One region of the Arthrobacter sp. B055-34 genome, then DNA from elsewhere that is predicted to be linked to it. Evidence: riboswitches for the same ligand, from Rfam matches in the RefSeq annotation. Region 1 holds a riboswitch; the other holds the start of a gene.
The links. Region 1 has a riboswitch for S-adenosylmethionine ahead of sfnG (dimethylsulfone monooxygenase SfnG). Riboswitches for the same ligand answer to the same signal wherever they lie in the genome.

Region 1 (3,691 bases):
CACCAGGAGACATTGCCGTACGAGGGCACCGGCTCCGTCATCGTCGGGAACTTGCCGTTGCCCCAGTTGAAAAGACCGCTTTCGACGACGACGCCGCCCAGCGTGGTGCCGTGGCCGCCCAGGAACTTGGTGGCCGAGTGGATGACGATGTCGGCGCCGTGCTCGATCGGACGGATCAGGTACGGCGTGCTCAAGGTGGCGTCGACGATCAGGGGGATCCCGGCGTCGTGCGCTACTTTGGCCAGGCCCTCGAGATCGGCAATGTCGCCGGACGGGTTGGCGACGATCTCCGTGTAGACGGCCTTCGTGTTCTCCTGAACCGCTGCGGCGAAATCCGCCGGATCATTGCTGTCGATGAACGTGGTCTCCACACCGAAGCGGCGCAGCGTGACGTCGAGCTGGGTGATCGTCCCGCCGTAGAGCTTGGACGAGGCCACAATGTGGTCCCCGGCTCCGGTCAGCGCGGCGAAGGTGATGAATTCGGCGGCCATGCCGGAGGAGGTAGCGACGGCGCCGATGCCGCCTTCGAGCGAGGCGATCCGCTCCTCGAATGCGGCCACCGTGGGGTTGCCGATCCGCGAGTAGATGTTGCCGTACTTCTGCAGCGCGAAGAGGTTGGCGGCGTCGTCGGTGTCCTTGAAGACGAAGGACGTGGACTGGTAGATCGGTACGGCGCGGGCACCGTGCTCGGCATCGGGAGTTCCACCCGCATGCAGGGCACGGGTGCGGAAGCCGAATGTGCGTTCAGCCATTAAAGAGTGGCTCCTTCGAAGTTGGTTTCGGGCAGCAGGTCCGTGTTCAGCTCGGTACCGTTCTTGCGGGCCAGGTCTGCCTCGAGTTCGCGGACGATCGGCAGGACGTTGCGGCCAAAGGCCTCGACCTCTTCCTGGAAATGCAGGTAGCAGGTCAGCATCAGGTTCACGCCGATCTTCTTGAACTCCACGATACGTTGGGCAATCTGCTCCGGCGTACCTATAAGTCCTGTCTTGAAGCCGTCGTTGTACTGGACCAGGTCCTCGTAGCTCGAATCGGCCCACATGCCCTTGCCGTCCTTGGTGGAAGCACCGGCTTCCTGGACTGCGGCGCGGAAACCTTCGACGGCGGGGCGGTGTGCCTTCTCCACGATTTCGCGCAGGGTGTCCTTGGCCTCGGTTTCGGTGTCGCGGGCGATGACGAAGCCGTTCAGCCCGAACTTCGGGGTGCGGCCGACGGCGGCTGCGGCGGCCGTGACGCCGGAGATGTTGTCCTCGAAGCCCGCCAGGTCCTTGCCGTTGGAGAAGTACCAGTCGGCGGTGCGGCCGGCGGCGGCCTGGGCGGCGGTGGAGTTGCCGCCGAAGAAGATCTCCGGGTGCGCCCGGCCCGGGACGTCCAGCGGCGCCGGGTTCAGGGTGAAGTTGTTGATGTTGTAGTACTTGCCGGCCTGCGAGTACTCCTGCTCGGTCCACAGGCCGCGCAGCACCCGGATGAACTCCTCGGTGCGGACGTAGCGCTCGTCATGCTCGAGCCACTCCAGGCCGAAGTTCACGAACTCGTCCTTGAGCCAGCCGGAGACAACGTTGACGGCAGCGCGGCCGCCGGAGAGGTGGTCCGCCGTGATGATGAACTTGGCCAGCACGCCGGGATGCCACATGCCCGGGTGGACAGCGGAGATGACCTTGAGCTTTTCGGTGGCGCCGAGCAGGGCCAGCGAGAAGCTGGTGGCCTCGTGCTGCTTGTCCGCGCCGTAGCTGGCGGCGTAGCGGGTCTGGGTCAGGGCGTACTCGAAGCCCGAGTTCTCGGCGATCCGGGCCAGCTTCTTGTTGTAGTCGAAGTCCCAGCTGGTGCGCTGTTCAATGGTGGAAACCACCAGGCCGCCGGAAACGTTCGGGACCCAATAGGCGAATTTCAGCGGGGTTTCGAGATCAGCGATCTGGCTGACCGAGGTGTTGGTGCTCATGGCGAATTCCTTCAAAGTCTGCGCCGCGGCGCGATGTGCGGGAATCCCGGGCAATGACGATCCGTCGGGCGCCAGGCCGGACAGCCTTGCGCCATCCGGATCAAAGATTGCTTGCGCTCTCTCCATCGCTTCTGGCGGTAGCACCTCTCCGGTGGAGTCCGGATGGTTGCTGCGGCGTCAATGAGCCAGATCTCTCGGCCGCTCGGGATGGTCCCGACTATTCTCGCAAGTGTTACCGGCGGCGACCAAGAATATTTAGCCGCATTGCGTTCTCCCGGGAGTTTGCCGAGTGCGCGGGATATCAACAATGTTTTCCACAACTGCGACGAGACTCTGGCCGTGGGACTGCATATCTGGACATCCTCTTGACTATGCAGAACGTGGATCCCATCGCAGAGTATGTGGCACGGTACGGGGGTACGCTCAAAGCCGCGGACTTGGCCAAGGCGGGCTTCGGGTCTTACCGCATCAAGGCAGCCATCGCGCATGGGGACATCGTTGCGCTGAGGAGGGGACTCGTTGGAACGCCAAATGCTGACCCGGTTCTCCGGACTGCGCTGATGCCGGGCGGGTTGCTCACTTGTGTCTCAGCTGCCAAAGAGCTCGGCTTATGGACCATTAAGGATCCGGGCCAAGTGCATGTGTGGACACACAACGGCCGGCACACCGGCCCCTTCGTCAAGCACCGCGGGCAGCTGTTGGGCGAGCGAGGCCCGGGCAATTACGTCTCAGTCCTCGACTGCGTCCTTCATGCCATTCGTTGCCGTCCCCGGCTGGAAGCACTGGTGATTGCAGAGTCGGCAGTGCGACGGAAAGCAGTATCCCGGGATCAACTGTTGGAACTCTTGCCAGGTAGGCGGAACGGTGTCCGGAGGGAAGTGGTTAGCAGCATTGGGGACGATGCCGATTCACCGCTTGAAGTCATTGCCCGGGATCTGTTCCGCACGGCAGGACTTCACGTAGAAACTCAGGTGCAGGTTCGAGGCGTTGGACGCGTGGACATGATTGTCGAGCGATGCCTCATCGTCGAACTGGACGGCTTCGACTTTCACTGGGACCGCGTTTCCTTTCGCAAAGACCGGAAGCGAAACAACGCCGCGGTCCTGAGCGGTTATCCGTCTTTGCGCTATCTGTTCGAGGACCTGGTATTCACGCCGGAGAAAGTCGTGGCCGAGGTGCAAGCGGCAGTTCGTCGAGTGGCCTGAGCCGAGTGATGCGCGAACGATGGATGCTCGAGCCCAAGTTCAAGCGTAACGGTCCATGTTTTGGAACCTGCTCAAGCTGTGACTAGGCATGATCCAGATACTTCCTTCAAAACATGGGCTCGAGCGGGGGCCCGGAGCCCGGTAGCCCAGCCTCGGGGCCGGGGCCGGGGCGTGGGGCCGGCTGCGGTGCCCCACCCCTCGGACCGGGGCTACCGCGCCTCGCAGATCTCCTTGATGTCCGCAATGCAGGGCTCATTCTGCAGGCTCGTGGTGTCGCCCAACGTGCTGCCCTCGAACAGCTGGGTCAGCAGACGCCGCATGATCTTGCCGGACCGGGTCTTGGGCACGTCCGGAACGAACACGATCTCGCGCGGCTTGGCGATCGGCCCGATCTGCGTCGCAACATGCGCTCGCAACTCGGCAGCAGCCGCAGCCTGCTCAACCGTCGGCTCGGCGGCCGTGGACGCAGCGATCAGCGACTTGTCTGCCGGCACCACAAACGCGGTTGCGGCGTGGCCGGTCTTCGCGTCAAACGTGGGGCATACGCCGG
Region 2 (3,691 bases), on a different contig from region 1:
CGTCTGTTCGCTCGCCCGCAGGTAGTAACTGCGCGACTTGACCAGCTCCAGCAAGTCGCCGGGCGTCAGCGGATCGGCCCAGTGGGTTTCGTGGCCCTCAGGCCCGATGAACTCAGGACCGATGAAGGGGCGGAAGTCCGGCCTGTAAACGTCACCGGCATGCATGATCCGGGAGAGCCGGTGGACCCAGGGAATGGAGACATCGAGCTGGTTCCAGATCAAGCCCAGCGTTCCCTCGGGCCTCAGGATCCGGGCAGCCTCCGTGCTGGCCGCTGCCTGGTCCACCCAGTGCCAGGCCTGCGCCACGGTCACCAGATCGACGGCGCCATCGGCGATGCCGGTATGTTCGGCCGTCCCCAGCAGGATCCGGGCCGCGGGATAGTTGGTTGCCAATTGTTCCAGCATGTCGGCCGAGGGATCCACGGCGGTCACCCGCAGGCCCCGGGCGAGCAACGCGGCCGTATATTTTCCGGTACCGGCGCCTACATCCGCGGCGTCCCGTGCCGACTGCGGCAGCAGCCAATCGACGGCGTCATCCGGGTAGCCGGGACGGACACGGTCATAATGCGCACCACCCTGCTGGAAGCTGCTGCCGAACTCCCGGCGCCGTTCGTCGTCCATCCGGGGTCCGCCGCGAACCACTGCCACACTCCTCGTGCACCCTCTGCTCTCGGTCAGGGGCCTCTCATTGACCTGTCATTGACGCCGCCAGCCGCCGGTCCCGTTGCACCGGCGGCTTCGCAACGACGGGTCAATTAGATCATGCCCCATCCGGCACGCAGGGATACGTTCCTAGCCCTAGGAGCATGGCGACGCCCCGGCGGTTCCCGGCGTCACGGGTGCCCACTCGGGGAAGGCCCGTGTTTCCACCGCTGGCACCCAGCGTCCGCTCTCGACGACATAGTCGTGGCGCAGTCCGTCACGGACCAGCGCTGCCACTCCGTCCGCGAGCCGGGCCGTGTCTTCCAAGCGGGAACCCAGCCCGAAGCTGGCACGCAGCGAACCGGACGGCAGCCCGAGGCGGTTGAGCAAGGGATGGGCGCAGAACTTCCCGTCCCGCACGCCGAGTCCGTGTTCTGCCGAAAGATACGCGGCCACGAGGCCAGCGTCGTATCCGGCCACCGAAAAATTTACGACGCCGATGGCATCCAGCGGGGCGGTCTCGCCGCTGAAAATCCGGTGCACGGTGACCGAGTCCACCGCCTCCAGCCGCTCGATGAGATACCCACGCAGCACGGACTCATGCTGCTGCCACGCTTCCTCGTCCAGCTGCGCAATGTGCTCCGCGGCCCGGGCCAGGGTGGCCGCACCGAGCACATTGGGAGAGCCGGCTTCGTGCCGGGCCGGCCCAGTTGTCCAGACCACGCCGTCCAGCCGGACCTGTTTCACTGCGCCGCCGCCAGCCAAATGCGGTGTGCCGGAATCGAGCCAGTCGGCCCGGCCGATGATCGCTCCCGCGCCGAACGGGGCATAGAGCTTGTGTCCGGAGAGGACCACATAGTCAATGTTGTCCCGGGCAATGTCGAGCCGCCGGTGCGGGGCGAGCTGTGCCGCATCCACCACTACCCGGGCACCATGCCGGTGGGCAAGCCGCGCGGTTTCGGCGATCGGGAAGATCTCGCCGGTAACATTCGACGCTCCGGTGATGGCAACGAGGGCCACTTGGCCACCTGCCAGTTCGGTCTCGATGGCCTCGAGCGTGCCGGCAACACTCGGCCGGGCCACTACGCTGCGGTGCGGTACCGCCTGCCAGGGCAATAGGTTGGCGTGGTGCTCGATGTCCAGGTACAGCACTTCGCCACCGGCCGGGATGCAGCCGGCGAGCAGGTTCAGGGAATCGGTGGTGTTGCGGGTGAAGATGACCAGGTCATCGGTCCGCCCGCCCACAAAAGAACGCAGGACTTCGCGTGAATGCTCGTAGACGGAGGTGGAGACCTGGGATGCGTACCCGGCACCGCGATGGACGCTCGCGTAGTAGGGGAGCAGTTGCTCGAGATAGGCGGTGACGGAAGCCAGCGCGGGTGCCGACGCGGCGTAGTCCAAATTGGCGTAGCGGACGGTGCCGCCGTCCAGCAGGGGAGCGGCGAGTTCTGCGCCGGTAACTTCCTGGAACGGTTGTTCCGCTGCCAGCAGCTCGGGGGACAGGGTGGAGTCGATAACAGTGGTGCTCATATGACCTCATCTGGTGAGGGATCCGTGCGCATGGCAGAGCGGATCCGCGCTTGCCGAACCAGTCAGGCACGGCCAGGTCGTCACCCGGGGCACCCCGCCGCGTTAGGAGGGTTGCCGGCCAGCAAACCGGGGTTTAGCGCTGGCACTCGTGACCTGCCATCGAGATTATTGTCCGGCCGGAGCAGCCGCATCTTTGTTACGGGAACGAAAAGGCGGCCATCCCCGGAATGGGGACGGCCGCCGTCGTAATTCGTCACAATGGCAGCGTCAGCGCAGGCCGTCCGCCTCCACGGAGGCCTCCGGAGCGGTTTCCGGCAGGGGCGCATCCTCCGGGTGTGCGGCCGGACGCTGGCCGCGCAACTGGGGATTGAGCCGGTAGAGGACCTCCTCGTGCAGCGTGCCGTTCGTGGCCAGCGCGTTGCCGCCGAAGGGTCCGTCCTCGCCCTCGAGCGAACTGAACCGTCCGCCGGCCTCGGTCACGATCGGCACCAGTGCCGCCATGTCGTAGAGGTTGAGTTCCGGTTCGCAGGCAATGTCGACGGCGCCCTCGGCCACCATGCAATAGGACCAGAAGTCTCCGTAGGCACGGGTGCGCCAGACGGATTCGGTGAGGCCGAGGAACTCCGGGAAGTTGCCCCGTTCCTGCCAGCCGGTCAGGCTGGAATAGGAGAGGGACGCGTCCTCGAGCCGGTTGACATCGGATACCCGGAGCCGGGTGGCCGCGGACAGCGAACGTCCCATGTAGGCGCCGGTTCCGGTCGCGGCCCACCAGCGCTTGCCCAAAGCGGGGGCGCTGACCAGGCCGACCACGGGGCGGTCTTCGTCCACCAGCGCGATCAGGGTGGCCCAGACCGGCACCCCGCGGACGAAGTTCTTTGTGCCGTCGATGGGGTCGATGATCCAGCGGCGGGAGCCGTGGCCGCTGCTGCCATACTCCTCCCCAAGCACCGCGTCGCGCGGCCGGGCCCGGGAGAGTTGGCCGCGGATGGCCTCTTCGGCGGCGCGGTCCGCATCCGTGACAGGGGTGAGATCCGGCTTGGTCTCGATTTTCAGGTCCAGCGCCTTGAAGCGGGCCATGGTCTGCGAATCCACGGAATCGGCCATCACATGGGCCAGGCGCAGATCATCGTTATAGCTTTGAACGTCACGGGTCATAGGCTTCAACTTATCCTTATTCGGTGGCCGGATGCGGGATGTGAAGTCCCCGGCCGACGACGGCGGTGCTACTGGAACCCCAGTTCCTTAGCCTGGGCGCGTTCTTCCGTTCCCAGCAAACGGCGCAGCGACGCCAGCCGTGCCGGGCCTGATTCGCCGGCCTGCCCGGAAGCCACCCACGCGTCCACCCCGCAGTTGACCGCGTGGTCGTCGTGCTTGCAGCCCCGCTCGCAATCGGCGGTGCCGGGCTCCAGGTCGGGAAAGGCGGAAATGATCCGGTCCGGGTCCACATGGGCGAGTCCAAAAGAACGGATGCCGGGCGTGTCGATGATCCAGCTGCCGGCCGGGGCATCGGTCAGCTTCA

Region 2: another riboswitch for S-adenosylmethionine. It lies ahead of AC5RWO_RS10740 (aminotransferase class V-fold PLP-dependent enzyme); the one in region 1 lies ahead of sfnG (dimethylsulfone monooxygenase SfnG).

What each region holds. Positions count from the first base shown of each region.
Region 1 covers NZ_JBNHFQ010000015.1:44,002-47,692, forward strand. The annotation lists gene AC5RWO_RS20485 (O-acetylhomoserine aminocarboxypropyltransferase/cysteine synthase family protein) at 1-752, opposite strand, end outside; gene sfnG (dimethylsulfone monooxygenase SfnG) at 752-1,936, opposite strand; SAM riboswitch class I at 2,056-2,150, opposite strand; gene AC5RWO_RS20495 (DUF559 domain-containing protein) at 2,815-3,141, shown strand; gene acs (acetate--CoA ligase) at 3,351-3,691, opposite strand, start outside.
Region 2 covers NZ_JBNHFQ010000004.1:470,872-474,562, forward strand. The annotation lists gene AC5RWO_RS10735 (class I SAM-dependent methyltransferase) at 1-642, opposite strand, end outside; gene AC5RWO_RS10740 (aminotransferase class V-fold PLP-dependent enzyme) at 799-2,172, opposite strand; SAM riboswitch class IV at 2,214-2,326, opposite strand; gene hisN (histidinol-phosphatase) at 2,440-3,327, opposite strand; gene rsgA (ribosome small subunit-dependent GTPase A) at 3,396-3,691, opposite strand, start outside.